Regions from separate parts of the Psychrobacillus sp. genome, predicted to be linked through region 1. Evidence: riboswitches for the same ligand, from Rfam matches in the RefSeq annotation. Region 1 holds a riboswitch; each other region holds the start of a gene.
The links. Region 1 has a riboswitch for lysine ahead of AC06OU_RS04985 (aspartate kinase). Riboswitches for the same ligand answer to the same signal wherever they lie in the genome.
Positions count from the first base shown of each region.

Region 1 (4,652 bases):
CCAGGCTGTTATTTGATGAAGGATCGACAAGGCGTCATTATATATGTAGGTAAAGCAAAGATATTAAAAAATCGTGTACGATCTTATTTTACGGGATCACATGACGGAAAAACTCAAAGATTAGTACAAGAAATAGTCGACTTCGAATATATCGTTACATCGTCCGAGTTAGAGGCACTAATTTTAGAACTCCATCTCATTAAGAAGCATGATCCAAAATACAATGTCATGCTTAAGGACGATAAAACGTATCCATATATAAAAATTACTGCGGAAAAGAATCCTAAGCTCATCATTACAAGACAAGTAAAAAAGGATAAGGGTAAATATTTTGGACCATATCCAAATTCTCATTCCGCTCATGAAACAAAAAAATTACTGGATAGATTATATCCATTAAGAAAGTGCCAAAAGCTACCTAGCCAAGTTTGCTTGTATTACCATATCGGACAATGCCTTGCCCCTTGTGTGAAAGAAATTGAAGAGGCAACGTACACCGAAATTATTCATGAAATCTCTAGTTTTTTAAACGGTGGCCATGCAGCGGTCAAGAAAGAGCTAACTGAAAAAATGAATGTAGCAGCAGAACAGTTGGAGTTTGAACGTGCAAAAGAGTACCGCGATCAAATAGCACATATCGATCAAGTGATGGAAAAACAAAAGATGACGATGAATGATTTCACAAATCGTGATATTTTCGGATACACAGTAGATAAGGGATGGATGTGTGTCCAAGTGTTTTTTGTGCGTCAAGGAAAATTGATAGAAAGAGATGTTTCTCTTTTTCCAATTTACCGTGACCCGGAGGAAGAATTTCTTACCTTTTTAGGTCAGTTCTACTCTAAACCAGAGCATATTAAACCAAAGGAAATATTTGTGCCTAATACGACTGATTTAGAGTTAGCCTCTGAGTTGTTGGAAATGAAGGTTATTATTCCTCAAAAGGGTGCAAAAAAGAACCTAGTGGATTTAGCTCAAAAAAATGCTGCGATAGCTTTGAAAGAAAAGTTCCATTTGATTGAACGACAAGAGGAACGAACTGTAGGGGCAGTAGAAGAACTAGGTAGTCTTATGGGAATAGCCATGCCAAGCAGAATTGAGGCTTTTGATAATTCTCATATTCACGGTACCGATGCGGTTTCTGCCATGGTTGTATTCGTTGATGGCAGAGCATATAAAAAAGACTATCGGAAGTATAAGACGAAAACTGCAGCAAAGCATGATGATTATGGTGCTATGCGTGAGGTCGTTCGTAGACGTTACACTCGTGTATTAAAAGAGAGATTGCCTCTACCTGATTTAATCATTATTGATGGAGGTAAAGGACAAATAGAAGCAGCAAGAGAAATTATCGAGGATGAACTTGGCTTAGATATTCCAATTGCAGGACTAGCGAAAGATGCCAAACATCAAACATCCTCCTTGTTATATGGTGACCCATTAGCGATTATCCCGATGAAAAGAACGAGTGAAGCATTCTATCTTCTTCAAAGAATTCAAGATGAGGTCCATCGATTTGCAATTACTTTCCATCGACAACAGAGAGGGAAGCATACAATTGCCTCATCGTTAGATGGAATTGAAGGAATAGGTCCAAAACGTAAGAAAATGCTTCTTAAGCATTTTGGCTCCCTTAAACGAATGCAAGCTGCATCACGAGAAGAACTAATAGAATCTGGACTCCCAAGTAAATTAGCTGATAATCTAATAGCTCATTTTCAGAAAAATTTATTGTCTTCTGAATAATCTTATGTTATCTTTAAAACAATTTAATATTCACTATTCAAACAGTGAAGATAGAGGTGCGAATTGCAAGAGTACTAATCGTGAGGATGAAAGATCCTACGACCGATTAGGAAAGGGTTGTTCGCCGAAACATAGAAAAGCTTTTCCTTTCCTATGTTGGTTCTGTATTTAAGAGATGCAGGACTGTCAGAATATATATTCTGGAGGGCTATCTCACATGGGCAATCATTTTTGGCCGTGTATGAGAAGAGTTAGCTTTCCGCAAATATGTGGGAAGCTTTTTTTATTGGCCGCCTAAGGAGATAAAGGGGAGATAGGTTAATGAGTAAAATTGTGATGAAATTTGGCGGAACTTCTGTAGGTTCAATTGAGTTAATTGGTAACGTTGCAAAAAGGGTACAACTAGAAAAGGAGAAAGGACATGACATTGTCGTAGTTGTTTCTGCCATGGGAAAAACAACAGATGACTTAGCGGAAATGGCAAGTAAAATCACTAACATTCCAACAAAAAGAGAAATGGATATGTTGCTTGCTACAGGAGAACAAGTAACTATGTCCTTACTTGCCATTCAGTTAAATGCACTTGGAGTAGAGACGTTATCTTTGACGGGTTGGCAAGCTGGTATAGTAACAGATGAAGTACATAGAAATTCAAAAATAAAACAATTGGATGGCCAGAAGATAAATGAGCATTTAATGGCTAATCGCGTAGTAATTGTGGCCGGCTTTCAAGGTATGTCGGAATTAGGGGAGATTACTACTTTAGGAAGAGGAGGATCAGACACTACAGCCGTCGCCATAGCTGCAGCTATCGGAGCAGACATTTGTGATATTTATACGGATGTAGATGGCGTTTATACGTCAGATCCACGCTACGTATCTCATGCAAGAAAACTAGAACAGCTAGAATATGATGAGATGTTGGAGTTAGCTCATCTAGGAGCTGGAGTACTGCATCCTAGAGCAGTGGAATTCGCAAAAAACTATAAGATTCCATTACGAGTACGTTCAAGCTATGAAGAAACGGAAGGAACCATTTTAAAGGAGGAAGTAGATGTGGAGAATAATTTAGTAGTACGAGGGGTAGCTTTTGAATCAGATATAGTACGTTTAACGATTGAATATACAGTGCCTTTTAATGGTTCACTCGCTTCCATATTCACTACCCTTGCCAATAACCATATTGATGTAGATATTATTGTCCAGTCGATAGTCGAAGGAATGAAGCCAACCGTGTCCTTTTCTATAAAAAAAGAATCTCTTTCGGAAGCAATTCACGTTTTAGAGAAAACGAAACAGAATCTAGGTTTTACCTTTGCAGATTTTGAGGTGGGTTTAGCTAAGGTATCTATTGTAGGTTCAGGAATGGTATCTAATCCTGGTGTCGCTGCACAAATGTTCGACCGATTAAGCAAGGAAAATATACCAGTTAAAATGGTTAGTACCTCAGAAATAAAGGTTTCAGTTGTAGTGCCTCAAGGCAATATGATTCAAGCAGCGAATGCACTCCATGATGAATTTGATTTGGCTATAAATTAAGTAATTATTAAAGGCTATGTTAAAGGGTAGGGTTGATTTATGATACAAAGAAATCTTAAATCAGAGAGTAGAATTAATTTCCGCCCTAGCCGGTCGCTTTCCTCGGGGTGAGCGATAAGCCATCACCCATCGCTTACGCGCGTGGTTGTGATGTCTTATCTGTCTCACTCATCCCGTAGGAGTCGCCGTCTGGAGCTCCAATCAATAAATGGAACAGCTTTAGCATCGATAAAGCATTAAAAAAATTTACTCGCATAAACAAAGCTTAAAACTGTCACCAACCCCAATTTCAAAATCTATTTATGTTCTAAATAGCCATTTGAAAGTTCCTTTGTTTATGTTTACAGTCACTATTAAAAAGAATTGTTAGTCAAAATCAACCAATAACTTTAACAAAGCTTAATTAAAAAAAGAGAGGAAGATGGAAATTGCTCCATCCTCCTCTTTATGTATCTTTAGCGTTTACTTTTTAAGTCCCATTTAATATGGAAAGTGACCAACCCAGTTTTTTTAACAAACTCATCATAGCATTCGGTTTCATAGCCATCTATTTTTTGCTTCTGCTCTGCGAGAAAGCCAGCCTCTAATCGGTGACATCTATTAATTCCACTTTGAGGAAGATTGTATGTTTCTAGCGTGTAATAGGCCGAATCTTTTGATGTTTTATCTAACTCAAGCCTTCCCCAGCCAGCCTCTTGGAAGAAAGAGATGGCTTCTTCCATTGAATAGAGTGGAAACTTTCGAGCAAGGTCCTTACCTGCCCAGTACAATATTTCTTTTTCATGTTTTCCGAGAATAGAAGTGAGCACGTGATCTCTTATTATTTCATATCCAAAGGAAGTTACATGTGAATGTTCTCTTTCATTCAAACAGCAACCCTTCTTTCCAAAGATAAATAAAAACTATAATCTATTCTAGCATAAAATATTTTCACTGGGAGAGAATACTTTGTGAAAAAATAAACTAATCATTATATAGGTGAGTGTCAGAAAGATGAACAAATTCAGGAAACATACCTTGACGCTCTAAAATGTTGAGAGTACAATGGATATGTCATAAATTCGTAACAAGAAGGTGTGAACATGTGATGATTAATTATTCTATTACTATAGTTTAATCATCGCTAATTGGAAATTTGAGGGGGGTTACTGTTTTGTCGAAAGATCGCGAATTTTTCATGCGTCGATTACATTCTTTACTTGGTATTATTCCAGTTGGATTATTTCTGGCGCAACATTTAGTAGTAAACCATTTTGCTACAAGAGGTGAAGAAGCCTTTAACACGGCATCACATTTCATGGAGAGTCTACCTTTTAGACTAATGCTGGAAGTGTTTGTAATTTATATTCCTTTGTTGTTCCATGCAT
Region 1 covers NZ_JBAEAP010000168.1:328-4,979, reverse strand. The annotation lists partial or broken gene uvrC (excinuclease ABC subunit UvrC) at 1-1,746, shown strand, start outside; lysine riboswitch at 1,790-1,965, shown strand; gene AC06OU_RS04985 (aspartate kinase) at 2,068-3,285, shown strand; gene AC06OU_RS04980 (YslB family protein) at 3,741-4,154, opposite strand; partial or broken gene AC06OU_RS04975 (succinate dehydrogenase cytochrome b558 subunit) at 4,439-4,652, shown strand, end outside.

Region 2 (10,253 bases), on a different contig from region 1:
CAGCTGACGGAGGTAATTGAAAGGAAAGTTCGCTAATGCTCAATATAAAAGAGATTCGAAGCTATTTTCCAATTCTTAATCAAGAAGTTAATGGTCATCCACTTGTATATTTAGATAGCGGAGCTACTTCTCAAAAGCCGATTCAAGTCATTGAGGCTATTAGAAAGTACTACGAATTTGATAACTCCAACGTTCACCGTGGTGTGCATACACTTGGTAACCGAGCAACGGAAAGTTATGAAGGTGCCCGTGAAAAGGTTCGTAACTTTATCAATGCTAAATCAACGAAGGAAGTAATTTTCACTCGTGGTACAACTACTGCCATCAATACAGTGGCAAAAAGCTATGGGCTTGCGAACGTAAAAGAAGGCGACGAAATTGTAATCACGTATATGGAGCATCACTCGAACATTATTCCTTGGCAGCAACTAGCGAAGGAAACGGGAGCAACGCTTAAATATATTGACTTAGAAGAAGATGGTACACTATCTTTGGAAAAAGTCCGTGAAACAATTACAGAAAAAACGAAAATAGTATCGGTCGTGTACGTATCTAATGTATTAGGCACGATGAATCCTATTAAAGAGATTACTCAAATCGCACATGCACATGGAGCTGTAATGGTAGTGGACGGGGCACAAGCTGCTCCTCACTTGAAGCTTGATGTACAAGCGTTAGATTGTGATTTCCTTGCTTTTTCTGGACACAAAATGTGTGGACCTACGGGTATCGGCGTTCTTTACGGGAAAGAGGCTTTACTTGATGCAATGGAGCCAATTGAATTTGGTGGAGAAATGATTGACTTTGTAGGCTTACAAGAGTCTACATGGAAGGAGCTACCTTGGAAGTTTGAAGGTGGAACGCCAATCATTGCCGGAGCAATTGGTTTAGCTGCTGCTATAGATTTTCTGGAAGAAATCGGTTTATCTGAAATCGAAAAACATGAGCATGAGCTAGCTGCCTATGCTATGGAAAAAATGTCAACAATCGAAGGCTTAACGATCTATGGACCTCAGGATCCGTTGAAACGAGCTGGAATTGTTACATTTAATTTAGATGAAGTACATCCTCACGATGTCGCAACAGTCCTAGATATGAATGGTATTGCTATTCGTGCAGGACATCACTGTGCGCAGCCACTTATGAAGTGGTTAAAAGCTACTGCAACTGCTAGAGCAAGCTTCTACATTTATAATTCTGAAGAGGATGTAGATCTTCTCGTTGCCGGCCTACGCACTGCTAAGGAGTATTTTGGAGATGTCTTCTAATTTAGATCAATTATATCGACAAGTTATTATGGATCATTACAAAAATCCTCGCAATAAAGGTAGTATTGAGGATGGCGCATTGACAATAGACATGAATAACCCAACCTGCGGAGATCGTATCCACTTGACTATTCAAGTAGAGGATGGCGTTGTACAAAATGCAAAATTCGATGGTGAAGGATGTTCCATTTCCATGTCTTCTGCATCAATGATGACGCAAGCGATCAAAGGTAAAAATATAGATGAAGCGCTTAAGCTTTCTCAAATCTTTTCTGATATGATGCTTGGAAAGGAATATGACGATTCTATTGACCTCGGAGATATCGAGGCTTTAAACGGCGTATCTAAATTTCCAGCACGTATCAAATGTGCAACTCTTGCATGGAAAGCAATGGAAAAAGGCGTTTCAGAAGAAAAGAAATAAAATCAGAACGGAGGAAATACGATGGCAAAAAAAATGCCTGAAATTGGTGATTACAAATATGGCTTCCACGATAAAGACGTATCCATTTTCCGTTCAAAACGTGGTTTAACGAAAGATATCGTTGAAGAAATTTCCCGTATGAAAAATGAACCACAATGGATGTTAGACTATCGCTTAAAAGCATTAGAAATTTTTTACTCTAAGCCAATGCCACAATGGGGCGGAGATCTAGAGCCACTAAATTTTGATGAAATCACATATTATGTAAAACCATCTGAACAAACTGAAAAATCTTGGGATGAAGTACCAGAAGAAATCAAAGCAACTTTTGATAAATTAGGTATTCCTGAAGCAGAACAAAAATACCTTGCGGGTGTTTCTGCACAGTATGAATCTGAGGTTGTTTACCATAACATGAAGCAAGAGCTTGAAGACTTGGGAATCGTATTTAAAGATACTGACTCTGCACTTCGTGAAAACGAAGATCTTTTCAGAAAACACTTTGGTACAGTAATCCCTTCTTCTGACAACAAATTTTCTGCCCTTAACTCAGCAGTATGGTCAGGTGGATCATTTATCTATGTACCACCAGGCATAAAAGTGGATACTCCACTTCAAGCATACTTCCGTATTAACTCAGAAAATATGGGTCAATTCGAACGTACACTAATCATTGTTGATGAAGGTGCTTCTGTACATTACGTTGAAGGATGTACGGCTCCTGTTTACACAACTAACTCACTTCACAGTGCAGTAGTTGAAATTATCATCAAAAAAGATGCTTATTGCCGTTACACTACTATCCAAAACTGGGCAAACAACGTATATAACTTAGTTACAAAACGTGCTGTTTGTGATGCTAACGCAACTATGGAATGGATTGATGGTAACATTGGTTCTAAGCTTACAATGAAATATCCAGCAGTTATCCTTAAAGGTGAAGGCGCACGTGGAATGACACTTTCTATCGCTATCGCTGGTAAAGGACAACACCAAGATGCTGGTGCTAAAATGATGCATTTAGCTCCAAATACTTCTTCTACTATTGTTTCGAAATCTATTTCTAAACAAGGTGGTAAAGTAACATACCGTGGAATCGTTCACTTTGGACGTAAAGCAACAGGAGCACGTGCTAACATTGAATGTGATACTTTAATCATGGATAATCAGTCTACTTCTGATACAATTCCATACAACGAAATCTTGAACGATAATATTTCTCTAGAGCATGAAGCGAAAGTTTCAAAAGTGTCAGAGGAACAATTATTCTACTTGATGAGTCGTGGACTTAGTGAAGAAGAAGCAACTGAAATGATCGTAATGGGCTTCATCGAGCCATTCACAAAAGAACTTCCAATGGAATATGCAGTAGAAATGAACCGTCTGATCAAGTTTGAAATGGAAGGTTCTATCGGTTAATAAATTCAATTATCAAGTCGTTCCAATTGTGTGCGACTTGATTATCTTAGAGAAGGCGAACTTTATAGTTCGTCTTCTTTTTTTTATAGAAATAATACGTAAAAATTCCCTAATCACATTAGTGACTAGGGAAAAGTTAATTTAGTTATTCATATCTTGAATGCCAGGACTATGTTCATTTGGCATATCAGGCATTAAAGGTACTGGAAATCCTTTTGGAGGATCAACTACGGAAAGTGTGCCATCGTTCCGGCTCGGGGACTGACCTTGGAATATTTCGCCTATGCGAGTAGGGTCTAGCCTAAAGTTGAATTGTGCATTATGGTATCCCATCTCTACATATTTTCTGCATTCTGGGTATTTATTTATATCGTAGTTCGGTACAGGGAATAGCTTGCCCCAATCCACGCCTAACGTTTCTAAAGCTTTAGCAAATGCGTTTTGATGAGCATTATCTCTCACAATAAGGAATGCTAGTGTCTCTCTGAACGTTTTGTTAGAGCTCATTTCATAAATACGTGTTTTTTGTAGCACACCTGTCGACTCTAGGACAAGGTTATTTAGCAAATCGGCAATCAGGTTCCCATGTGAGTATACCCAAGATCCGTTCCAAGGGTTCCCAGCTGCATCAAAAGGAATAGATGCCTGTGCACCAATGATGAAATGATGTGGATTCGCATGTCTCGTAGCATCATTTAACGGTGCGTTGTCTACTCCAGCGTTACCTGGAACAGCGGATTCACCGGAATTATTTAGAAGTTGATTGATCGTGTTTTGTACTAGCTCTACATGTGCGATTTCCTCTAGGAAAATTCCGCGGAGTAAATCTCTAAATTGAGTGTCTTTCCCTCGGAAATTTGAGCTTTGAAAAAAGAATTGCATCATAGTTCTCATCTCACCATAATGGCCACCTAGTATTTCTTGTAGTACTCTCGCTGCTTCCGGATCTGGACGGTCAGGCATAATGGGGTTTATTAGTTCCTCTTTATAGTAATACATGCTAGCTCCTCTTTTCTGGATTCATATTAGATTATACTTTCGTGCATGTTTTATTTTGTACTAATAAAAGAGGTTTATTCATTAAAAAAAGATTTTCATTGAAAGATATCTGGGTTTATATAAACTAAGTAGTAAGACAATATAATTGTTTTGTGGGAGGAAATAAAAAAAGCCTTTAGCTAAGGAACTTTAACATCTAGCGCAACACTTTACAGATTATCTGCAACACTTTATTTTCCCGCAACAGTTCGAATAATATGCGCAACACCTTGCAGATTTCCCGCAACACTTAGTTTTGCGGAGCAATAACACTTTCCATCAACTCATTTTTTTGTCTGTTTGATGAGGGAAATGATATGATAATTAGTAATAATGAAGAGGTGGTTTGATGATTAAAATTGGGTTAACTGGTTGGGGGGATCATCCAGATCTTTATGTTTCTTCGTCTAGGGAGAAGCTGCAGGATTATAGTGCGCATTTTCCGATTGTCGAGTTGGATGCGTCGTTTTATGCGATTCAACCGCAGCGAAATATAGAAAAGTGGATTCGTGAGACTCCTGATAATTTTCAGTTTATCGTGAAAGCCTATCAAGGGATGACAGGGCATTTGAGAGGGGAGAATCCGTTTAAGTCCCCAGAGGAAATGTTTGAAAGTCATCGTCAGATGCTTGGGCCGCTTAAGGATGCGGGGAAGCTTGCGATGGTGCTTGTTCAGTTTCCACCTTGGTTTGAGTGTGAGAAGGATAATGTGCAATATATGAGAAGAATTCGAGAGGAGCTAAAGGATTTTGAGGTGGTCATTGAGTTTCGCCATCAATCCTGGTATCTTCCGGAGTATAAAGATTCGACTCTTCAATTTTTAAAGGATAATAATTTTCATCATAGTGTCTGCGATGAGCCACAGAATGGAGAAGGCAGCATACCTGTAGTGCCGGTTGCTACTTCTGATAAAGTGTTGGTCCGTCTACATGGGAGAAACTTTTATGGGTGGAAGAATCCAGGAAATAACGAAAAGTGGAGAGAAGTCCGCTATTTATATGATTATAATGAGCAGGAGCTTGCTTATATTCAGTCAGTTTGTGAGGTTTTAGCTAAGCAGGCTTCCGAAGTGCTTGTTGTATTCAATAATAACTCTGGTGGTCATGCTGCTAAAAATGCTAAAGCCTTTCAGCAAATGCTTAACATAGAGTTTGATGGACTTGCGCCTAAGCAATTAAATCTTTTTGAAGGAGATTTTTAAATGGAGTGGTTTTTATTAGTGCTTAGCGGTCTTTTTTCAGGGACGATCGGTGCCTTAGTAGGGTTAGGCGGTGGGGTAATTTTAGTGCCTGCTGTACTTTTCCTTGGTACCACGCTCGACTTAATCCCGAATATTACGCCGCAAAGTGTCGTAGGTTTATCTGTTGTTATGATGATTTTTATTGGTCTGTCTTCTACACTTTCATATATGAAGTCTAAGACGGTGGATTTTAAAAGTGGATTTATATTTTTTATAGGAAGTATTCCGGGAACCATTTTAGGTGCTTGGGTAAACAAAGGATTAGATCTCCCTTCGTTTAACCTATACTTTGGTATATTGCTTGTCATTTTATCCGTTCTTTTACTAGTTCGTAAATATTTGAAGCCGGTGCAATGGTTTGTCAAGCATGGCAAGAAGCGTACCTTTGAGGATGGGGAAAATACATATGTATATGGATATCCAGTCTGGTTTGCACTAGCTTTAACCTTTTTTATAGGTTTTGCCTCTGGATTATTTGGAATCGGTGGAGGTTCGATGATTGTGCCTGCCATGATTCTATTGTTTCTGTTTCCTCCTCATGTGGCCGTGGGAACTTCTATGTTTATGGTATTTTTATCGTCCATTGTCAATTCTGCAACGCATATATCTTTAGGAAACGTACCATGGCTATATACGATACCTGTCATTCCTGCTGCATATATTGGAGCAAAGATTGGTGCTAAGCTGAATAAAAAGCTAAATTCAGAAACGCTTGTTACAGCACTTCGAATAGTACTGCTATTGCTAGGAATAAGATCTATTATAGATGGGCTGTTTTAATAAAGGCGAGCGATAGCCCGCATAAAAAAGAGGTGAGAAAGCTGAGAGAGACCATTCATATTTATCATACAAATGATTTGCATAGTCATTTAGAAAATTGGCCGTCTATTCATCACTTTCTCTCTGAAAGACGTAAAGAGCACGCAAGCGAAGCCTCTCTTACTTTAGATATCGGCGATCACGTGGATCGTTCGAATATATACACGGAGGGAACGCTTGGGAAGGGAAACGTGAAGCTCTTAAATGATGCCGGATATGATTACGCCACGATTGGAAACAATGAAGGGATCACATTGAGTCACGAAGAATTGGATTCGTTATATGAACAGGCCGATTTCGAGGTTATAGTTTCTAATTTTACGGATTTAGAAGGGAATATCCCTAGGTGGGTGAAGCCTTATAAAATTCATCAGACGCCCTCTGGAATTCGAATTGGGATTATAGCTGCTACTGCGGATTATAGTGTTTATTATGAAAAGCTTGGGTGGAGATTGCAGGATCCTCTTTCTAGACTGCAGGCCGTTGCTGAGCAGATTTCTCCTCATGTCGATATCCTTATTTGTATGTCTCATTTAGGAAAGTCCAAGGATGAAGAACTATGTGAGTTGATACCCTCTCTGGACCTAATTTTAGGCGCTCACACGCATCATTTGTTCGAGGACGGGAAAATGATTGGGAATACATTGCAGGCCGCTACAGGGAAATTTGGGATGTATGTGGGCTATGTGAATTTAGAGTACGATCATTCCTTGCAACGTGTTGTTTCTAAAAAAGCAGTTGTATTTCCTACAGCTGAGCTGCCTGTCCCTAAAAATGCAGGGCACACAAGGAAAGAGTGGGAGAAAATTGGAAAAGAACAGCTATCTTATGCTGTTTTTCATAGTAATTCAACCTTAGAGAAAGAATGGTTCAACCATTCAAGTTTAGCGAACTTCTTCGGCAAGGCATTGCTTTCCTATACAAATGCGGATTGTGCCATGTTCCCAGCAGGGATTTTCCTGACGGATTTGCCTAAAGGGCCAGTAACTGCATGGAATTTACATCAATGTCTGCCACATCCCATCAATCCATGTATTGTTACACTAAGCGGAGCAGAGCTACTTGAAGTGATTGAGCTTGCCAAAAATGAAAAATGGCCTACCTTAGAAGTAAAAGGTCTCGGGTTCCGAGGAAAATATTTGGGCGCCATTTTGTATGAACGGATTGAAGAAGATGTAGATGGGAAACCACTCATTAAAGGGGAGCCGTTAATGTTAAACGATACGTATAGGCTGGCGACGCTAGACATGTTCACATTTGGATTTTTCTTTCCTTCTTTTAAGACCGCGAAAAAGCAATATATTATGCCGGAAACTATACGAGATGTTGTAAAATGGTATGGAATACAGGAAGAGAATAAATGTAGGGCATAATAGACCTCCTCGTTACATAAAAGTAATGAGGAGGTTTTTTCGTTGTTTTATCGCAAAAAGAAGAAGCGTTTCATATTTTTTAGCACTCAACGCAAATTAGCCATCTTTTTAACATGCTTTTTATTGTCAGTGGCTTACGTATTTTATTACATAAATGCGCAACTGACCCCAACCTATCTACAATATGCTGAAGTGCAAACTAATAAGATTGCCTCTATGGTAATAAGTAAGGCGATCAACTCGCGTACAGCAAATGTTCTAGATGTAAACGATATTATTGAAGAGGTCCCTTCAGATAGTAAAAATATGGTCACAACTAAATTCAATACAGAAATTATTAACCGAGTGCTATCTGATACAAATAGTTTGGTTCAATCTCATCTAGAGCAAGCGGAGCAGGGAAATCTTTCTAGTCTTCCTTACTTGGATGATATTGAGTATGATAAGCAAACAATGGAGGATCAAGGCGGGGTTGTATTCTTTGTTCCGATGGGGCAAGCAACGAATATTCCCTTAATCGGAAACCTTGGTCCGAAAATACCTATTCGATTCCATGTGATCGGAAACGTTCAGTCAAATGTGGTGCCCACTATTACCGAGTTCGGTATTAATAATGCGTATGTAGAAATTAGTATCCACATTAAGGTGAATGTACAAATCATCGTCCCGCTTGCTAGTAAAATGAGTGTTGTGGAACAGAATATACCGGTAGCTATGGGTCTAGTACAAGGGCAGGTTCCACACATTTATACAGGTGGGGATGGGTCGGCTGCTCCATCGGTGGAGGTACCTATACCGTTACCGGAAGATTAAAAAAACTTCATTTTTCTTAAATTACTGTTAGAATAGATAAAAATGAATAATAAATAGGTAGAGGCCGCATTGCTTAATAGTATGTTACGGGAGGGTGACTCCGTTGATCGTAATAGAAAGGAAGTTTTGCCGAAACTGAGTATGTCTAGTCAATGGATGCTTAGTTGGGGTTATTTTGAACAAGAATAACACTGTCATTTATATGGGGACATGTAAATGGGGAGCTACACAAGTGAAATAAAGTGTTATAACTAAAATTTCATGTATAAGCCAACCTATAAAATACTATAGGTTGGCTTTTTTATATTTAAGGAGGAACAGTTTTGGAGAATACAATTTTTTCGTTAGTGCCACCGCTACTGGCTATCATCATGGTTTTAGTGACTAAAAGAGTTTTGTTATCCTTAGGAGCAGGTATTCTTTCTGCAGCCTTACTAGTAGAGGAATTTAGCCCTGTTGGATCTTTGTTAATGTTATGGGATTCCTTTAAAGTCTCTTTTTGGGATGGGGGATTAAATGTATATAATATTTATATTTTATTGTTCATTCTCTTGTTAGGTGTAGTAACCGCTTTTGTCAGCCTGTCAGGAGGAAGCACGGCTTTCGCTAATTGGGCGATCAAACGTATTAAAACAAAAAGAGGCTCTAAACTATTAACAGCCTTTTTAGGAATCATTATTTTTGTGGACGATTATTTTAATGCATTAGCAGTAGGACAAATTGCAAGACCAATTACGGACTCGCATAAGGTTTCACGTGCAAAGCTAGCCTATTTCATCGATTCTACGTCTGCACCGATATGTGTAATCTCACCAGTTTCTAGCTGGGGAGCATTTTTGATCAGCCAGCTAGGTGTTATTTTCACAACACATGCTGTAACAGAATACACTCCGCTAGAAGCTTTTATCACAATGGCACCAATGAATTTCTATGTTATAGCTACTTTAGCGATGGTGTTCTTTGCCGCATGGACAGATTTTGATTTGTTTGAAATGAAGAAGCATGAAAAACGTGCGAAGGAAACAGGAGTATTATTTGATCCAAATAAAACAAATCCGGGAGATATGGATGGAGATTTTCCTGACAATCAGTATGGGAAGGTTATCGATTTATTGCTTCCAATCATCTCTTTAGTAGTGGTGACGTTAGGGTTGATGTTCTGGACAGGCTATCAGTTGTCCGGTGGAATTTTAGATATATTTGTCATCTTTGAAAACACAGATGTTCCTTTATCGTTATTTATAGGTGGATTGATAGCAAGTATTTTATCCTTCCTGTTGTACGCGCGCCAATTCAAGGTTAACCCAGATGCTAATATGAGCTACGTATGGAAGGCTTTACGTACAGGTGTTCAATCTATGCTTCCTGCCATTATGATTCTTGTATTCGCATGGGCATTGTCTTATCTAATTACAGCATTAGAAACAGGTGCATTTCTTGCAACGATTGTTACAGAAAACAATGTTCCCGTAGGTATTATTCCAGTTCTAATGTTTGTGCTGACGGCCTTCATGGCTTTCGCTACAGGTTCTTCGTGGGGGTCGTTTGGAATCTTGCTTCCAATTGGTGCAAGTATTATCATGGCAATCGATCCGCAGCTATTGCTACCAGTATTAGCAGCAGTATTGGCAGGAGCAGTTTTTGGAGATCACTGTTCACCAATTTCGGACACTACTATTATGTCAGCTACAGGAGCTGGAGTTAATGTTATTGATCATGTGATGACACAGCTGCCGTACGCAATTATTAGTGCAATAATAGCTGCAATCGGATACTTAGTATTAGGATTGACAGGCTCTGTCATGATAGGATTAATAACAGTAGTAGGAATCCTCATTCTATTATTTGGGTTTTGGACC
Region 2 covers NZ_JBAEAP010000318.1:240-10,492, forward strand. The annotation lists partial or broken gene AC06OU_RS09375 (SufD family Fe-S cluster assembly protein) at 1-36, shown strand, start outside; gene AC06OU_RS09380 (cysteine desulfurase) at 36-1,268, shown strand; gene sufU (Fe-S cluster assembly sulfur transfer protein SufU) at 1,258-1,692, shown strand; gene sufB (Fe-S cluster assembly protein SufB) at 1,714-3,111, shown strand; gene AC06OU_RS09395 (manganese catalase family protein) at 3,253-4,110, opposite strand; gene AC06OU_RS09400 (DUF72 domain-containing protein) at 4,499-5,350, shown strand; gene AC06OU_RS09405 (sulfite exporter TauE/SafE family protein) at 5,351-6,169, shown strand; gene AC06OU_RS09410 (bifunctional metallophosphatase/5'-nucleotidase) at 6,202-7,581, shown strand; gene yunB (sporulation protein YunB) at 7,624-8,394, shown strand; lysine riboswitch at 8,445-8,629, shown strand; gene AC06OU_RS09420 (Na+/H+ antiporter NhaC family protein) at 8,718-10,253, shown strand, end outside.
Region 2: another riboswitch for lysine. It lies ahead of AC06OU_RS09420 (Na+/H+ antiporter NhaC family protein); the one in region 1 lies ahead of AC06OU_RS04985 (aspartate kinase).

Region 3 (10,253 bases), on a different contig from region 1:
CCAGCTTCATATAATGGGGCTTAATATCCTCTAGCATTTGCAGAGTGCTATGTCCTTCTCCTACATCGTCTAAGGCATATTGGTAGCCCCTTGCTTTATAAAAGGCCAGAATCTTTTTTAAGTGGTTAACATCTTCTATTTTTTCGGTTTCTACAACTTCAAAAACCAAGTTTCTAGGATTAACACCTAGACGATCGGCTACCTCGTTGGTAGATTTAAGACAATGCTCAGGCGAATAGATAGAGGTCGGTATAAAATTTATGAACGCTTTTTTATTGTCTAGCTTTGCAGCATATTTTACAGCTGTCATTCTACAAATCCGGTCTAACGCATACAGTCTTCCTCTCTCTTTAGCAGCGCTAAAAACCTGGCCAGGATATAAGATTTCCCCATCCTCATTTAAAAATCTAGAAAGAATTTCATAGGCATATATCTTGTTATTTTTATCTACAATTGGCTGATAATAGCAAATTACTTGTTCGTTCCTAATTACACTGTCCACCCACTCTACCTTAAATAATTCCTCTATCTTATAGAAAGGTTGCCAATCCTTATTAGGAATCTTATAGGACATCTTCGTAATATCTAAATGATCTATACTATAGTCAACAAAGTCCTTCGCATCATTCTCGCGAAGAGTAAAATAACGATTATTCTCTTCTAACTTTAATGTCCTACTTTGAATAAACTCTATTATATCCGGGAACACCTGATTATTCAGGTCACCGTCCATTTTGAACTCAACTATCAAATCTCTTACTGCACAACCGCTACATTCCAATATAATCCCTCCTACCTATACCCATAATTATGTATTTTTTCCTATTATAATGATTATATTAAATCTTTTGTTACATGCATAATCAGAAGTCTTTGATTTATGAAAATAAAAAAACATGGGAGGATAGGTGTAGCAACAAGAAGTAATTTCAAAATTTACAAACACATTCAACGGCTGTTGGATAAGGAAACACAAGAAAAGCGCAAGCGCCTATGTCTGCCCCGACAGGCAAAAGGAGAAAAGCGAGGAGGCAGTTCCTCAGCCACCGGAGCTTTTATCCATTTGACCCCGAGGGGCAAGGCGGTGGAGCTAGACATCAATTTATCCACAGGTTCCGAGTTTTATAATTTCCTAAACAACAAAAAAGAGAAGCGCATCACACGCTCCTCCTTTACAGGTTTTTAAAGAATACTCTGATGACATCAGCACCACCGATAATTGTACCGAGAGAACCAAACAGGTTAGTTAACACTAAAACTAGCAAGACTCTGGTCACCTTATTTTTCCAGAACCCTTTTATCGTAAATACATCTTCTGACAGCCTTTCAAAATCCCCTATTGTTGGTCGTTTCATATAAGCCTGCACTAATCCTGAAAACCAACCAGAGGCTAATATAGGGTGCAGTGCGGTTATTGGTGCCACGATAAATGCTGTAACTATAGCTAAAGGATGACCTAATGCTACAATTGCTCCTATTGCCGCCATGGATCCCGTCCAAATAATCCAGCTCCATGCCTGGTCCCATCCTGCCGTAGGATTAGCTATAAAAGTATAAGCAACCAAAGCGATTAAAAGGATAGGCAAGGACCATCCAATGATTTTAGGTAAAATAGATTTCGGAGGGACAGCTGATAGTCCTTCTAAATCTTGATGCTTGTAGATTTCTTTTGTAATCCCTGGAACATGAGCTGCCCCTAAAACTGCTACAACTTTTTTCCCTGGAGCTTCCTTAATCTTTTGAGCTAAAAACTGGTCTCTTTCATCGATTAATGGTGTTTTCAACCTTGGAAATGACTCTGTGAATTCTGCAAGCACTGCATTTAGAGTGTCTTGTGACTTCATATTCTCTAGCTCTTCTTCTGAAATGGTATCTTTACTAAAAATGCTATAAAATACTGACGTTAAGAGCTGAGACTTACCAAGCCAACCAAGATTATGCCAGATACGTGAAAATGTTATTTGGATATTACGATCCGCTAGTACAAGTTCTGCCCCATTTTCTTTTGCACTCTCTATCCCTTGTATCATTTCCTGACCGGGTTTAATATCAAACTGCTTCGCCATACGGTTTTGAAAGGAAGAAATAGCTAAGTTCATCAATAGCAATGTCGCTTTCTTCTCTTTTATGATTTTAAAAATATCTGTCTCTTTCCATTTGTTATTATCTGTAATAGATTGATATCTCTGTTCGTCCAACTCTATACACACGGAATCCGGTTTTTCTTTTTCGATCACTTCTTTTACCTGCTCAGCACTTAACCTTGAAACGTGAGCAGTACCAATCAAAATAATTTCCTTGCCATCGACCTCTAAACGAGTTATATTTGCTTCCGACATAAACTACTTCCTTCGTGTAAATGTATTTCTTTACATATCGACTGAGCATGTAAAGACTTGTACCTATAATAATGAAGTACTTGGGCATAAAATTCAATTTGTTTATACAAAAAAATAGGAGATTTAATCATAACCTAATCTGTTTATTTTTAGTTTTTTCCTTCGATTATGTGATTCTTCTTAGTACATGAAACGTTTAAATTTGAGGCTAAAATGTTATACTTACATTGATTCAAATAAGTTAAAAGAGGAGAATGGCTAATGATTATCGTTACGAATCGTATTAAAACAAAACCAGGATTTGCAGAAAGAATGGCTCCAAACTTTACAAAACCAAGTCCACTACAAGAAATGGAAGGCTTCGTAAAAGTTGAGGTTACTATTACACAGGGTACCACTGAATATGATGAAATGAATGTCAATATGTATTGGGAAAACGAAGAAAGTTTCCAAGCATGGAAAAATAGCGACCTCTTCAAGGCAGCACATAAACGACCAGAACCAGGTTCTGAAGAAGCATCGAAAGAATCTCCACTATTAGGTAGTGAGTTAATCATTTCTAAAGTTGCTTCTACTGTTGGAGCAATTTCCAACTAAATAAATTATTAAAAGGAGCAAGTGATGTTAATTCGCTTGCTCCTTTGCTTTTATTTATCGATACGATAGATTCCTTTTTTATCCCTTAATAAGCATCCATTGGCTTTAAAAATCCGAATCATGTATTCATTGTTCTCATCTGTACTACCTACGTAATATGTAGCATGCATATTCTTTAAAAGCTCTAATGAATATAAGTGAAGTACCTTACCGAAACCTTTACCTCTATGCTCTGGAGTTACTCCAAAGTAAAACAACCTACCTTCCTCAGTTGTTCCGTCTTCTATATGAGGAATGCTGATACCCAAAGGTTCTTTTGCTTTATAGAAGATATGACAATGGTTACGCCAGTTAGGACCTAACTCATTTAAGAAGGCTTCCATGATTTGATCAATAGAGAACAAATTATTTTTGTTCGCCGATCCGCTTCGACATTCATCATATAGTTTGGCGAATTCCTCATCTGTCATTAAGCTATCCGAAAGAGATTGCACAAAAATAGAGCTATCTAAAATAAAGCGTTCCTCTAGTGTTCTTGTATATTCCACCACGGAAGAAACCTTATGAAAACCTTCATTTAATAATTGTTCCTCATACTCCGCATCCATCAGAAGCGACAGATAATTTACCTGATTGCTTTCCCAAGCTGCTAAAAGGGTTTTTAGTTCTGCCCAATATACTTCTTTAGATTGATTCATTTTTATTTGATCGGCAAGCCAGTATTCCTGGTCTTTTTTTATGACGTTAAAAGCAACCATTTGTGCGCCCCCCTTATAAATCGTCTATATGCGTAATTCTGTTTCTACCATTTCTCTTGGAATAATATAACGCTTGGTCAGCCTTCTCTACCACGCTTGCATGCGTGTCTTCGGATGTATATGTTGCTATCCCCATACTTATCGTCACTTCACCTATGACCCAATCTGCTGCTTCTATTTCCTGCCTTAAACGTTCTCCCTGGTTTTTAGCCTGTTGTGCATTCGTAAACGGTAGAAGAACGATAAACTCCTCTCCTCCGTATCTAAGTAATGTATCCACTGGACGTACTGTTAAGTCTGCTATTTTTGCTAGTTGCTCTAGCACTTGATCTCCCATTGTATGACCCCAAGTATCGTTCACTTGCTTAAAATGATCGATATCAATTAAGCATAAGGAAAAAGCCTGTCCTTTTTGCTCGTATTGAATGATCATCTCTTCTAGCTTGATATGAAAATAACGACGGTTTTTTAAACCAGTCAATTTATCAGTTATAGCTAATTTCTCTAGCTTGCTATTGAGTTCAAGTAGCTTTTCTTGCTTTTCCTCTATTTCCTCATGAAGCTCTTCTAATTTAGAAAGAGCCAGTTCTTTTTCTCGAAATGCTTCCTCTAATTGCTTTTTTGCTAACCTAATTTCCTGTTCATATCCTATTCTTTTTCCCATTGAAACTAATACACAGTCAATTACATCTGCACCCTCTCGAGTAGCTTTTTTCCCGTTTAACAACACAGGAATGCTCTGCCCATCCTTATGCTGTAGACTAAGAAATAACTCTTCCATATGCCCATATAATCGTATATAAGGATAAAAATAAGTATGGAATATAAACTGATTCGTTTTAGACATGATTGTTTCTATATGTTTTTGAGAAAGATCGTCAAAGGAAAACCCTATCATTTGAAGAAAGGTTTTATTCATATCAATTAGCATACCTTCTTGACTAATAGTGACATAGCCACAAGGTGCCAAATCCAAACGTTCCTCCATAAAATGTCATTCCCTTCCCTACACCTGGTATAGATACCCTTTAATGAGCTCCGCTGTTTCACACGGGTGACTTAGGTGAGGATAATGCCCCTTTACATCCATTATCTTAAATTCACTATTCTCTATATGATGGTGTAAATATTCTCCTACCTGAATAGGAACAATACTGTCTTCTGAGCATTGAATGATTAGCACCGGAATAGATGATTTCTCTAAATCTTTACGATGGTCAGAAAAGAAGGTCACCTCTGCAAATTGCTTTGTTATCTTCGGATTTGTTGAACTAAAACTTTTTTCTACTTCCTTTGCTACCGCGGGGTGTTTTTCAGTGGCAGCCACTATTGGAGCCATATAGCTTGCCCACCCTATAAAATTCATCTCCATCATATCTAGCATCTCGTGGATGTCTCTTTCATCGAATCCACCGTAATACTCATGATCATTAAGATATCTCGGAGATGGTCCAATCATAACCAACTTCTGAAAAACATCCGGCTTTTGAATCGCTGCTAACATACCAATCATGGAGCTTACCGAATGACCTACAAATATAACGTCTCTCAATTCCAATGCCTCTACTATGTCTAAGACGTCTCGGACATAGCCTTTAAGCGAGGCGTATTTCTCTGCATTATAAACACTTAAATCCGATTCACCGGAACCAACATAATCAAATAATACAATTTTATAGTCATCCAAAAATGAAGGAATAATATGCCTCCACATCGTTTGGTCACATCCAAAGCCATGCGCAAACATGATTACTTTTTCCTTATTTCCAATTACTTTTACATTATTACGTTTTAATACTTCACTCATAGGAACACCTCTAGTTTATTTCGTACCTTATATAAAAGGCTTCCTTTTCTTTTGAAAGGGAAGCCTTACATAGATTTGATAATTTATCCAATGTATATATTACCAATATACTATTTTATTGAATTTTATTCTAGATAAAAAGATGAAATGCTACTAACATCCTAGAGTCTACTTTCGCGTTCTTTTTAGGAATTCTCTCGTCCGTTCCTGTAAAGGATGATTAAAAATTTGATCCGGGGGACCTTCCTCTGCAATGACCCCCTTGTCCATGAAGACTATACGATCAGAGACTTCCTTGGCAAATTCCATTTCATGCGTAACGATCAACATAGTAAGACCAGTATGCGCAAGCTCTTTCATAACTTTTAATACCTCGCCGACCATTTCTGGATCAAGTGCCGATGTAGGCTCATCAAACAACATTACATCAGGCTCCATAGACAAAGCTCGTGCAATAGCTACTCTTTGCTTTTGTCCACCAGATAATTGCTTTGGCTTAGCATTGACGTAGCCATCCATGCCCACCACCTTTAAATATCTCATCGCAATTTTTTCGGCATCTTCCTTTGAACGCTTTAATACCTTTACCTGTCCGACTGAACAGTTGCTTAATACATTATGATTATTAAACAAATTAAACTGCTGAAATACCATGCCAAGCTTTGTCCTATAGGAATTGATATCATGCTTATTGTCTAAAATATTTTTTCCTTTATAAATAATTTGTCCTCCACTAGGCTTTTCCAATAAATTAACACATCGCAGAAGTGTTGATTTACCCGATCCTGAAGAGCCTATGATACATACAACCTCGCCTTTTTTTACAGAGAAATTTATATCTTTTAAAACTTCATGTGCTCCAAAGGATTTACTTAAATGTTGAATATCAATTACGTGTTCCATATTTGCTCCTCCTTTGTTTACTTTTTTTCATAAGGACCTTTTGGCAGTACAGCCATTTGCATAGGCTGACCAATGACTGTGTAGTTTTCGGGTCCATCTAGTTTCTTTTCAAAATGTCGTAAGATTAATGTAACAGCAAACGTCATGATGAAGTATAAAATACAAGCTACAAAGAATGACTCAAAATATCTGAAGTTGTTTCCAGCTACAGACTTCGTTTGGAAATATAATTCCGTTACCCCTATCACATTTAAAACAGAGGTATCTTTAATATTAATGATGAATTGGTTGCCGGTTGCTGGAAGTATGTTACGGATAACCTGGGGTAACACAACATATAGCATAGTTTGAATGTGATTCATCCCTATCGCTTGTGATGCCTCAAATTGTCCCTTATCAATTGAAATGACTCCCCCACGAACAATTTCAGCCATATATGCTCCCGTATTAATAGATACAATAAAAATTGCTGCTAGTAAACGATCCATATCTAACCCAAAGGCCAGTGATGATCCATAAAAGATGACCATGGCTTGGACGATCATTGGTGTCCCTCGGAAGAATTCTATATAGATGGATAGGATAAGATTAACCAGCTTTAAAAAATATCTACTTACCCTCTTTTCAGGTAGTGGGATGGTCCTAATAACGCCTGCTAATAATCCAATGATTGCTCCTACAATAGTTCCTATAATAGAAATCAACAGGGTTACTCCTGCTCCACGCAAAAACATTGGCCAGTTATTGGTAATAATGGAGATAATCCATTCTAAACTCATTGTCTTCCTCCTTACACATTCTGTTGCCTCGAACATCCACTAACCAATGAAGTAAGTACTTTAAAAAAACGAAACGGCTGCTTTTATTAGCAGCCGTTAGTATACTTATTCTGCAGCTGGTTGATTGGAAATAGCATTATCCATAATTTCTTGACGCTCTTCTTCTGAAATTCCTGCTAATATTTCATTTATTTTATCTGTTAAATCGCTACCTTTTTTCAATCCTACTGCAACAGCTGTTTCTTCTTCATCTGCAACAAATCCTTCTTCGAATTCAACCATGCTGAAGTTATCATTTGCAGAGGAAGCACTAATTCCTTCTGGACGTTCAGATACATAACCGTCGATCATGCCGGATTCCAGTGCTACACGCATTGCTGGAAAGTTATCTGATGCAGGCTGTTTTTTTACACCTTTAATTTGGTCTATCACTCCGTAGTGGGAAGTATTTAATTGGCCTGTAACTTTTGCTCCATTAAAGTCTTGAATGGAAGTGGCATCCTCAAATTTTCCGCCCTTTTTTACAACCATAACAAAGTTGGAAGTATAATAGTTTTCAGAGAAATCGATTGTTTTTTTACGCTCTGCTGTTGGTGACATTCCAGCAATAATTGCATCAATCTTACCCGAAGTTAAAGCTGGAACTAGACCGTCCCATTCGGTTTTAACGATTACCAGTTCTTTACCTAAGCCTTCTGCAATTTTTTTAGCAATTTCTACATCGTATCCACCAGCATACTCTGCGTTACCGTCCAATTTCACTCCACCGTTTTTGTCATCCATTTGAGTCCAGTTAAAGGGTGCATATCCTGCCTCTAGTCCTACTGTAAATGTATCTTGGGCAGATGCTGATCCAACGCTTCCTTCCTCTTTCGTTCCACAAGCAGCAAGCAATAAAAAAATGGATAGTAAAAATGTGAATGTAAATAGTCTCTTTTTCATCTCTAGTAATCTCCTTTTTTAAAGTTATTATATGTATGCAACCATACAAAAAGGACAACCGTACAAAAAAAGACTTGAGGTAGACTCAGGTCATAATGTATGGTTGCCCTAAATCCTCTACTTTTCCCCATGAGATAGCACACCATTATAAACCGGGACGTTTATAACGGACAGTCCTGCAATTCTTCACTGCAGACCCAGCATGTAATAATGAGTTTATTACAAGCTTCGGCGACATTTCCTTCTCCTTAGTATCTAAGCTTCTCAAGCTCCTCTAAGGACTGTTAAATATCGCGCCTCTACCTCACTTATAAAAGCGAGGTTATATTCAATTAGTTGTTCATAGTCTACAATAGAGATTTTCATCTGTCAACAAACATTCTATTGATTAATCAAAATATTACTATTTTTTAAACTTCATCATTCTAAATAGAAACGAACAGTCTTATTTAAAAAATGAACCTATAATACGGGGAATAAATAAGAAAAAATCTGCTAAAGTAAATGTATTTTCCACTTTGTCAAAGACATCCATTTTCGACTTTTCGTTCGGTTTGTAGGTCGTTACTGTATCGCCTTGAATTGGCTCAATCCCATCATAGAAGCTTATACGTATAGAGTGGCAGTTCACATAATCAGACGAATCCATCACCTGAAAATGTATATGAGGCTCAGAGGAGTTTCCAGAATTTCCACAAAGGCCAATTGTTTGTCCCTGCTTCACCGCGTCTCCTTCTTTTACTACTATAGAATATTGTTTGAAATGCGCAAGCAAGCTATATTCTCTATTTTCATGCTCCAAAATGACATAGTTTCCGGCTGGTTCTTTTTCATTCATTTCTCCGGGAATATTATCTACAATATCATTCATAACCTTTACTACCTTACCGTCTGCTGGCGCAACTACCTCTTTATCAAAAGCATAGTAACTTTCATTAAGTAATCTATTACCCTTATACGTCTGACCATTCTTCATCTTCACTAAATCATATGCATAGCGCTGAGATTCATAAACGTAATGATAGTTAAGAAATTCATTCGTCCCACCCCAGAAAACAAACCATTCTTCTTTAATAGGCATCATATATTTATTTTTGGTGTAACGTTGATCGCTTTTGGGGAAGGTTACATAAGGTTTTAATACTATGCCCTGGATGTAGTTAGCCGTATCAAAGGTTACACTAACTATTCTCTCCTTATTGTTATCTAACCATAAATACTGAGTTGAATAACCAATCTCGGTCTTTTTAATCATTTGGTAGCTTTCAACCTCCTGATTAAAGGAAATGGCTAAATCAATAAATTGGTCCAGTGATACTAGCTCTTTAAATTCTTTGACGCATTGGTTATAAATTTCTTCATGCTTTCCATATAGGAATACTTCTCCAAAATTTTCGGGCGATATAAATTTCTCGACATTCATAGATCTGTTTACCTCCAATTTATAACATTGTAAGTATTTATCATCTAATACGGAAAAAGATAACTAAGGTTTCACTTAATATCAAAAAGAAAAGAAAACGAGAGTGTAGACCGTTTCCTTTTGCAGACTTTATTTATTTCTTTTTTGTATTGTTGATATCGAAGGAAAAGTTTCACATGGAACATAAACAGAAATGAAAATAGCCTACATCTACACTTTGAAGGGCAGACATAGGCCGTAAACTAAAAGAGTGGAAATGACAACACTTACGTCGTCATTCCCACCCTAAATCAATTATTTTTGTATAAACATTTGAGTCCAATAGTTTCCGTCTTTCACATAACCTACCCCAATATGAGTATAGTTTTTGTTTAAGATATTAGCTCTATGTCCTTCACTATTCATCCAAGCGTTAACTACTGCTTTTGCAGTCGTTTGACCTTGTGCAATATTTTCTCCTGCTGATTTATAGCTAATTCCAAAATTCTTCATCATTGTAAATGGAGTTCCATAAACAGGACTTGTATGGCTAAAATATTTTTGATCGTGCATATCTTGTGATTTATATTGTGCCACTCTTCCTAGCTCCCAGTCATAGCTTAATGGAGACAGGCCAGCATTTGCTCTTTCAACATTTACAAGTTTAATTACATCTTGTTCAATGTTATAAGAATCTTTTGTAGGAACATTTATTTTTTGTCCTGG
Region 3 covers NZ_JBAEAP010000593.1:33,870-44,122, forward strand. The annotation lists gene AC06OU_RS16805 (EAL domain-containing protein) at 1-781, opposite strand, end outside; gene AC06OU_RS16810 (hypothetical protein) at 881-1,186, shown strand; gene AC06OU_RS16815 (TraB/GumN family protein) at 1,173-2,339, opposite strand; gene AC06OU_RS16820 (heme oxygenase) at 2,601-2,936, shown strand; gene AC06OU_RS16825 (GNAT family N-acetyltransferase) at 2,987-3,694, opposite strand; gene AC06OU_RS16830 (sensor domain-containing diguanylate cyclase) at 3,708-4,682, opposite strand; gene AC06OU_RS16835 (alpha/beta fold hydrolase) at 4,701-5,501, opposite strand; gene AC06OU_RS16840 (amino acid ABC transporter ATP-binding protein) at 5,670-6,404, opposite strand; gene AC06OU_RS16845 (amino acid ABC transporter permease) at 6,422-7,183, opposite strand; gene AC06OU_RS16850 (transporter substrate-binding domain-containing protein) at 7,289-8,125, opposite strand; lysine riboswitch at 8,253-8,435, opposite strand; gene AC06OU_RS16855 (M23 family metallopeptidase) at 8,571-9,548, opposite strand; gene safA (SafA/ExsA family spore coat assembly protein) at 9,843-10,253, opposite strand, start outside.
Region 3: another riboswitch for lysine. It lies ahead of AC06OU_RS16850 (transporter substrate-binding domain-containing protein); the one in region 1 lies ahead of AC06OU_RS04985 (aspartate kinase).